One region of the Caldalkalibacillus uzonensis genome, then DNA from elsewhere that is predicted to be linked to it. Evidence: predicted binding sites of a transcription regulator. Region 1 holds the regulator's gene; each other region holds the start of a gene.
What was found. The regulator Rex, encoded in region 1, represses fermentation and respiration genes when NADH is low (regulators of the CRP and FNR family bind a similar motif). The targets are predictions, from matches to a motif close to TTGTGAAATATTTCACAA.
Positions count from the first base shown of each region.

Region 2: J2S00_RS09180 (hemerythrin domain-containing protein) is a predicted target of Rex. The motif match lies at 1,226-1,243, and genes of this name have one in related genera.
Region 3: J2S00_RS08935 (DoxX family membrane protein) is a predicted target of Rex. The motif match lies at 995-1,012, and genes of this name have one in related genera.
Region 4: J2S00_RS08955 (anion permease) is a predicted target of Rex. The motif match lies at 1,385-1,402, and genes of this name have one in related genera.

Region 1 is NZ_JAUSUQ010000014.1:16,246-18,431, reverse strand. Features, by position in the region: gene moaC (cyclic pyranopterin monophosphate synthase MoaC) at 1-163, shown strand, start outside; gene J2S00_RS15955 (MogA/MoaB family molybdenum cofactor biosynthesis protein) at 165-653, shown strand; gene J2S00_RS15950 (redox-sensing transcriptional repressor Rex) at 653-1,318, shown strand; gene J2S00_RS15945 (twin-arginine translocase TatA/TatE family subunit) at 1,323-1,508, shown strand; gene tatC (twin-arginine translocase subunit TatC) at 1,619-2,186, shown strand, end outside.
Region 2 is NZ_JAUSUQ010000006.1:52,663-54,848, reverse strand. Features, by position in the region: gene J2S00_RS09185 (nitrate reductase subunit alpha) at 1-721, opposite strand, end outside; gene J2S00_RS09180 (hemerythrin domain-containing protein) at 738-1,148, opposite strand; gene narI (respiratory nitrate reductase subunit gamma) at 1,423-2,130, opposite strand; gene narJ (nitrate reductase molybdenum cofactor assembly chaperone) at 2,127-2,186, opposite strand, start outside.
Region 3 is NZ_JAUSUQ010000006.1:19-2,204, reverse strand. Features, by position in the region: gene adhE (bifunctional acetaldehyde-CoA/alcohol dehydrogenase) at 1-254, opposite strand, end outside; gene J2S00_RS08935 (DoxX family membrane protein) at 407-922, opposite strand; gene thiM (hydroxyethylthiazole kinase) at 1,156-1,899, shown strand.
Region 4 is NZ_JAUSUQ010000006.1:6,893-9,078, reverse strand. Features, by position in the region: gene J2S00_RS08955 (anion permease) at 1-1,326, opposite strand, end outside; gene pflA (pyruvate formate-lyase-activating protein) at 1,456-2,186, opposite strand, start outside.

The sequences.
Region 1 (2,186 bases):
AAAAACAGGTGTAGAAATGGAAGCACTTACAGCTGCACAAGCGGCCGCCCTGACCATTTATGATATGTGTAAAGCATTGGACAAAGGCATGGTGATTGGCCCCACCTATCTCCTGAAAAAAACAGGAGGCAAAAGCGGAGATTTCAAGAGGGAGGAACGTTAGTATGTGGAAAGTGGCCATTGTTGTAGCGAGCAATAAAGCATCACGGGGGGAGCGGGTGGATAACAGCGGGCCGGCGGTAAAAGATGTGTTAACCCACCATCTGGAAGCCAATGTTATCATCTACCGTGTCTTGCCGGATTGTATCGAAACCCTGAAAGAAAATATGATTGAGATCACCGACCGTCACCAAGTGGATTTGCTGGTCACTGTGGGCGGAACAGGCTTAAGTCCGGATGACGTCACCCCTGAAGCGACCAGACAGGTGATTGACCGCGTCGTTCCAGGCATGGCTGAAGAGATGCGGCGCAAAGCACTGGAGAGCTCCCGCTTGGCCATGTTTACCCGCGCCATTTGCGGTACGCGCGGCAACTCGCTCATTATTAACCTTCCGGGTGCTGTGCAAGATGCTCAAACCTGTTTAGAAGCAATCATTGATCAATTGCCTAACGCTTTGACTATTTTGCGTGGTGAAGAAGGGGTTAATGCCTGATGAGCGAGCAACGGATTCCGCAAGCCACAGCCAAGCGGCTGCCGTTGTATTACCGGGTGCTGGAAAATATTAAAAGGGCAGGAAAACAGCGCATCTCATCGACGGAACTGAGCGAAGCTGTTAAAATAGATGCAGCCACCATCCGGCGGGATTTTTCCTACTTTGGAGCGCTGGGCCGCAAAGGTTATGGGTACAATGTGGAGTATTTATTGTCCTTTTTTCGGAAAATCTTAGAACAAGATAATAAAACAGGCGTGGTGCTCATCGGGGTTGGTAACCTGGGTACGGCCCTGTTGCGCTATAATTTCCAAAAAAGCCACAACATCAAAATTATGAAAGCCTACGACGTTGATCCGCACAAGATTGGCCAAACCATTGGCGGGATCCCCATTTATGCTTTGGACAATCTCCAGGAAGGGGACCTGGCTGACACCCCCATTGCCATTTTAACGGTGCCGGCCCAAGTGGCTCAAGAGACAGTAAACCTGCTGATCAAAGCTGGCATCAAAGGGATCCTTAACTTTACCCCTGCCAGAATTGATGTGCCAGATCATATCCGTATCCATCATATTGATCTGACCATCGAATTACAAACCCTGATTTACTTTTTAAAACATTATCCTTCACCTTCTAAGGAAGAAGGATTGGATAAATTGGAGGGATAAACAAATGCCAACTATCGGACCTGTCAGTTTAATTTTAATTATTTTAGTGGCACTGCTCTTGTTCGGGCCGAGCAAACTGCCTGAATTGGGCCGTGCCTTTGGAAAAACCTTGCGTGAATTTAAAAATGCCACCAATGGCCTGGTTGATGAGGATAAACCGAAGCAAACAGAAGAGAAAAACGATCGTTAAACAATTGTTTAAACTGCCTGGTGCCGGAGGAGAGAGAAATGGAGCAGGAACAGCGTTCCATACCCAAACATATCAAAAGAACCAATATTAAGCACAAGCAAAGCGATGATATGAGCGTCATGGAACATATCGGTGAATTGAGAAAAAGGGTCATCTATGTTTTGATCCTTTTTCTTGTGTCCATGGTATTGGGATTTTTCCTCGCCGATAACGTGGTGCAGTATCTGCAAAAACAACCGGTGGCTGCTCAGATTCCCTGGGTGGTCATCGGTTTAACTGATGCCTTTAAGGTTTTTTTCCTGTTTTCCATCGTCGTTGGTTTGGTGATAACCTTTCCATTTGCGTTGTACCAAATCTGGGCCTTTGTTAGCCCAGGTTTAACCGAGAAAGAACGTAAAATCACCCTGGCCTACATTCCAGGGGCTGCCGTTCTGTTTGTTGCCGGCTTGGCGTTCGGTTATTATTGGTTGTTCCCTTTTGTCATTCAGTTTATGACGGGGATTGCCAGCCGGCTTGGGGCGGAAGAGATGTACGGTATGATCCACTATTTTCAGTTTATGTTCACGCTGGTTGTTCCCTTTGGTTTCATCTTTCAAATGCCGCTACTGGTTCTCTTTCTCACCCGGTTGGGTGTGGTTTCCCCGTTGCTGTTAAAACGCATGCGTAAGTACGCCTATT
Region 2 (2,186 bases), on a different contig from region 1:
GAACATCAGTCTGTTCACCCCAAACTTGTGGAGAAGCAGGCGGAAGATCTGCATACCAATCATAAAAGCTGAGCAGAGATCCGCCGATCAGGTTTAAAAACCGTCCGCCTCCGGCATAGCTGACCATAGACATGGCCGGAATCGGAGAAAACCCAAAAATCCGGTCTGGTCCATACTGTTGAATGGTATAGATCAGTGAAGCCGAGATAAGCGTATTGACATCATCCCATGTCGCACGCACAAAACCTCCTTTTCCCCGGGCAGCTTTATACCGCTTGGCTTTGTCTGGATCCTCAACAATGGACCTCCAGGCCGCAACCGGATCATTGGTTTTGCGGAGCTCTTTTTTCCACAGGTTCAGCAAAGCTCCGCGCACATAAGGATAGCGTACTCTCAAGGGACTGTATGTATACCAGGAAAAAGTGGCTCCTCTGGGGCAGCCCCGGGGTTCATATTCAGGCATCCCAGGCCCTGTTGACGGATAGTCTATCTGCTGCGTTTCCCAGGTGATAATGCCGTCCTTCACGTAAACCTTCCAACTGCAAGAACCGGTACAATTGACACCATGTGTGGTGCGCACCACCTTATCATGTTGCCAGCGTCGGCGGTAAACCTTCTCTATCTCCCGTCCATAAGGTGACAGCTCAGCATGGCTGGCAGGTTTCTCGGATTTTCCGAAATACCTTAATTTTTGAAGCAGCGGGGATATTTTTCTGCTCATCTTGATCTCCTTTCATCTACAATAATCGTCTTTCTTCGTCACGGCTGTGAATCCGGTTAATAAGTAACAGCGCTTTGAAACGGACCAAAACCTCCTCGCTGGCTCCCTCTTGCGACATCATTGTCTTGATTTCATCAACTAAAATGCGCATCAGGTCGTGATCGCGCTTCAACATGGAGACCGTCTCAGCCAGCTCCGGTTTCTGTTTCACTCTCTCCGGATAAAATCCTTCTTCTTCTGCCTGAGCATGGGCAAGTGCCCTTGTCTCCCAATGTTCAAGCAGCGCATCTGCCACTTCTTGAGAATGTTTGATACGCTTTTCTGCATATAACTGTTCAAGCAATTGAGTCAGGTTTTTAGCCTCGGCCAGTGTCCCGTCATGAATGGAGCGGTGGGCATGCAGTTGCTCTAAAGCAGGACCGGACATGAGTTCATCCCCTTTACTTTTTTTGGTGACAAACAATTTGTTTAGTAGTTTCTCTCTTAATGAACACGTTTATGCAATTGTGACAATATTTTCAAGCCAACAATAAAAAAAGAAGCCATGAAGCACAGGTCCTTCATGACTTCTGTGTGTATTGTGATGTCATCAAACAGGTCTAATGACCATGCTGTTTTACTCTTTTAACAGCAGCATCAATATAAAAGCGGATATTATACAAAAAGCCAGGAAATGATCCCGGCTTGGAATTCTGGCCAGACTAAAGTGTCTTTTTCACAGGCTGATCCTGTTTATATGGACGGCGCTTACGATAGACGACAAAACTGCGGCTCAAATATTTTAACGGGAAACTGAATACATGAACCATGCGGGTAAACGGCCACACGGCGAAAAAGGCAAAGGCTGCTAAGATATGAATCTTGAACCAGATTGGTACCGTACTCATTAATGTCGGATCAGGTTGAAAAACAAACAAGCTTCTAAACCAAGGTCCTATTGTTGTCCGATAATCAAATCCTTGAGGGTTAATGTTTAAAAACGTGGAAGCTAGACCGGTAAGCATCACCACAGACAAAAAGAATAAGGCGACAAAATCCCCCTTACTGCTGGTCAATTTTACGTGCTTATCTGTTAATCTGCGATTGATTAATATTAACAAACCAACAGTAGCGATAATCCCAGCAGGTATTCCCCCTGCAATAGCCAAGATGTGATACATATCTTTGGTCACTCCAAGCGCTTCGTAAATACTGGCCGGAATTAATATACCCAGTACATGCCCGAAAAAAACAAAGATGATCCCAAAATGAAACAGATTGCTTCCCCATTTTAATTGCTTCTTTTCCAGTAACTCACTCGATTTAGCCGTCCAGCCAAATTGATCATGGTTATAGCGGTAGATATGTCCGCCAATAAAAATGGTTAAGGCAATGTATGGGAATATGACCCATAAAAATTGTTCGATCATCTGACCACCCCACTTTCCACTGGCCGTTCAATACCAATCTCCTCCATAGCAATCAT
Region 3 (2,186 bases), on a different contig from region 1:
TAGATATATTCAGTAGCAAAAATGTTTTTGGTTGCTTTGTCTTCAAAGACACCTCTCCCGGTCTCTTCCACGGCCAGTTTGGCTAAGGCCATATGCTGGTCCAGCCCAGCCAGCGCCATCTCCTTGACAATGTGATCCACTTGCTCTTGATTGAGGTGCATATACTCCCGCTGGGCATGCTCAGCATTAGTGATTAACGTGTCAATCACTGCAGCTAGATCAGATTGTTTGGCTTCTTTGTGTTTGACCGCCATGATTTCTCTCTCCTCCTACATTATTAAAGGTTTAACAAGCTTGAGTTTGTGAAACATTTCACATATATGGCTAAAAAAAGAACAGGTATTGCTCAGAACAATTATTCTTTATTATTTCTTTACTTATTCATTCTCTGCTTATACATCTCTCCCTAGACACCAGTCTGTTTAAACTCCTTACCCCGGTTGAGCAGCCCTTGCATTCCTTGTCTGAGGTAAGGAATGACCCAGCGGTCCAAACCGATTTTACCGGCATTGGCTCCGGCAACCAGGATAAACATGGCCACTAGGATCATGTGAGGGTTGGTGCTGATTGTTCCAGAGAACAGGAAAGCAAAATTCATCACAACGCCCATCAAAGTTGCAAATGTTGTAAATGTGCCTAAAATAAGACCCAGACCGACAAGTAACTCTCCCCAGGCAACCAAAAAGTTGAACAAGTTAACATTAGGAAGTGCGAATCCGCTTAAAAAGTTGGCCCACCACTCTTGTACAACTGGATTGTCTCCGCTGGCTTTGGCAATGGCTCCTTGTAAATACCCTGAAGCGTCAAAATCCCCTGTCACTTTGCCCCAACCTGCCTTCAACCATTTCCACCCCAGCCACAGACGGGCAACTAATAACAACCAAGCCGCAACGGCGCTCTCCCTGAGAAACTTGACAAACATCAACCATTCCTCCTTTCAAAATGAAGTGGTGTTTTTTACACCTTAAGTGTACAGTTCTTAGCAGCTAAAGACCTGTGAAATACATCACATTTTTGTTTGTTTTCATAATTTGGTCACAGTCTTGTTAGAAATTTTTGCCTTGACATCCCCTTTCCACGCTTTATACTTGCTAAAGAATAGGAATGGTATCAGCCAAGGTATAAGCCTGGCAAGAATAAGGAGGGTTATCGATTATGCTGTTGAGAAAAATCAGGGCGCAATCTCCGCTTATTCACCATATTACCAATCAAGTGGTGATGAACTTCGTGGCTAACGGGACACTGGCTGCCGGCGGCAGTCCTGTCATGTCCCACCATGCTGAGGAAGTAGAAGAAATGGTCAGCCACGCCCAAGCTTTGGTGATCAATATTGGCACCCTTGACCCTGGCCTGGTCGAGGCCGCGGCACTCGCCGGAAAAAAAGCCAACCAGCTGAACATTCCCGTTGTGCTGGACCCGGTTGGGGTGGGCGCAACCGCTTTCCGCCGCCGTGCCGTTGCACGTTTGATGGATGAGGTCTCCTTTGTCGTGATTTGCGGCAATAGAGCAGAGTTCTCCTTTCTGGCCAATGGCAGCTGGGAAGGAAAGGGAGTGGATGCCGGCTCGTCTGCTGCTCCTATCGACTGGCCTTTCGAGGCGGTGATGGCATTGACGGGAGAGACGGACTATGTCAATCACGTGGCCATCCCTGGTGGACATCCGCTGCTGGCCAGAGTGACAGGCACCGGCTGTCTGGCCACTTCCCTGATTGGATTATTTCTGGCTGTGGAACAAGACGCTCAGAAAGCAGCGTTTCATGCCTTAAGCATGCTTAAACTGGCAGGGGAGATGGCTGGGGCCCAGGCATCCGGACCAGGCAGCTTCGTTCCGGCTCTGTTGGACGCTTTGTATCACATCACACCTGAACAGCTGGAAAAAAGGGTGGCATCCATCTTGTAATTTGGGCGGCTGATCTGGCTGCCCTTCATCATCCCCAAAAAGCGGTCCTGACATCAAGCAACCCACCCGCCAGCTTCCAAGGTGGGTTGCTTCTTTTTTGTACTTGCGCTGCGTTGTGGTTGTTTGAGATGAACGTGGTTGTAGATTAACAATGAAAGAAACTTTGAGGACTGGCGAACTGCCGTATGAGTAAAATATTTGTTGGAGATATATTTCCCTTTTCATACAGGTAATGGCAAAGCCGTTAACTGGATGAAAAGGCCCCCAAGCGGAAGCGCGGTAGGGAA
Region 4 (2,186 bases), on a different contig from region 1:
TTTATTTTGACTGACATAGCCAGTGCCAAAAAACACTGGAGCGGGCCCGCAGCCGTAATGCGTAGTGCAGGCAAACAAATTGCTGAAGAAACCGAGAACCAGAGCGGATAATAAGGGCGGCGCTCCTGCCGCAACTAATACAGCTAAAAATGCCCCGTACATCGCACTGACATGAGCTGTATTGCTGGCAAAGAAATAGTGTGAATAGAAGTACACCAGAGCTAAGACAATGAGTGCGACTACCCAAGACATGCCGGACACACTGCCTTCCATTATTCCACTAAACCATGGAATGAAGCCGAGCTGATTTAAAAAGGTGGCCATCATGACGAGAGCCGCAAACCAGACCAGCGTATCCCATGCCCCTTGTTCATTTTTGATGTCTGACCAGGATAAAACCTGAAGCAAAAGCAACGCGCACAATCCGATAAAAGCGGTCGTGGTCGCGTCGATCCCCACTTTTGTTCCGAAAATCCAAAGGCAGAGGATAAGGAAAAACACGCCGACCATATACCATTCCGATCTTTTCAACGGCCCCATTTCCGCCAATTTCTGTTTGGCCAGTTCTGCCGCGCCAGGTGTTTCTTTAATTTCGGGCGGATAAATTTTGTAAATCACAAGCGGGATAATGATTAAACTTACAATTCCGGGAACAAATGCTGCGACCATCCACCCGGTCCAGGAAATGTTTACTCCCGTAATTTCAGCCGCAATGCTCACCACTAATGGGTTGGCTGCCATGGCAGTCAGAAACATCGCCGATGTAATCATGTCACCCTGAAAGGCCACTTTGGTCAGGAAAGAACCAATTTTTCTTTCCGTTCCGTCTTCGACCCGGGAACCGTACGCTTCGGACAACGAGCGGATAATCGGCAACACAATCCCTCCCGCCCGCGCAGTATTGGACGGCATCGCCGGCGCCAAAAGCAGATCGCTAAACAGCAAGGCATACGAAAGCCCAAGCGTCTTTTTGCCAAATTTCATAACGAAAAAGTAAGCCACTCTCGAACCGAGTCCCGTTTTAATAAACCCTCGGGAAACAAAGAAGGCGATGACAATCAGCCATATGACGGAATTGCTGAAACCGCTCAGTGCGTCACCTATCGTCAACGTTTTGGTCAATACGGTCGCCGTCAGACCGAAAATAGCCACAACTCCCATCGGCATGGGCTTAATGATAAGCCCGACAATCGTAGCTACAAATATGGCGAAAAGCTGCCATGCTTCCTTTTCCAATCCGGCTGGGGGGGCAATATTCCAAATACCAATCCCAATCGCTAACGTGATCAATAAAGGAATAAGCTTCACATCGCTTTTTTTCGTCATTTTCTATCACTCCCTTTGTCCATTCATTTGTGCATTCAACGGTTGCACGATTAACAAATTGTGAATTATTTCACATACAACTTTAAAAAAAATCGTTCCCTTCTTAATAGCCATGATTCCTTCACCCTGTTAACACATATCAAGCTGGCCTGTCAGATTAGACTGTTGTCCTTTCCCAGTCAGGATCAAATAGGCCCGCTGAATGTTCTTATCTGTGGGCGGGTGTACGTTTGCCAAAGGATAATGGAGTCCCAACGCATGCCACTTATGAACACCAAGCTGATGATAAGGGAGAATCTCTATTTTTTGTACATTGGGCAATGTCTTGATAAATTGGCCAAGACGGGCTAAATCAAGTTCATCATCGGTATAACCTGGCACAAGCACATGCCGGATCCAAACTGGCGTTCCCTTTTCCGCAAGGTAACGGGCAAAATGTAAGATGTGAGCATTGGAACGTCCAGTGAGGCGGCGGTGCTTCGCCTCATCAATATGCTTCAGGTCAAGAAGGACCAGATCGGTGACCTCCAGCAAACGATCAATGATCTGGCGCTGTACCCCATGGCCGGTGAAACAACCCCCTGAGGTATCCAAAGCAGTATGAATGTCCCGCTCCTTGCAGGCCTTGAACAGTTCTGCCACAAATTCGGCTTGCAACAGCGGTTCACCTCCAGAGACAGTGACACCACCGCCAGAAAAAGTCATATAAGGGACGTACCCTTTCATATCTTGCAGCAATTCCTCTCTCGTGACCGTCTTTCCTCCCTTTAAGTCCCAGGTATCTGGATTGTGGCAGTATTGGCAGCGCAGCAAGCACCCCTGCATAAACACCACATAGCGGATGCCGGGACCGTCAACGG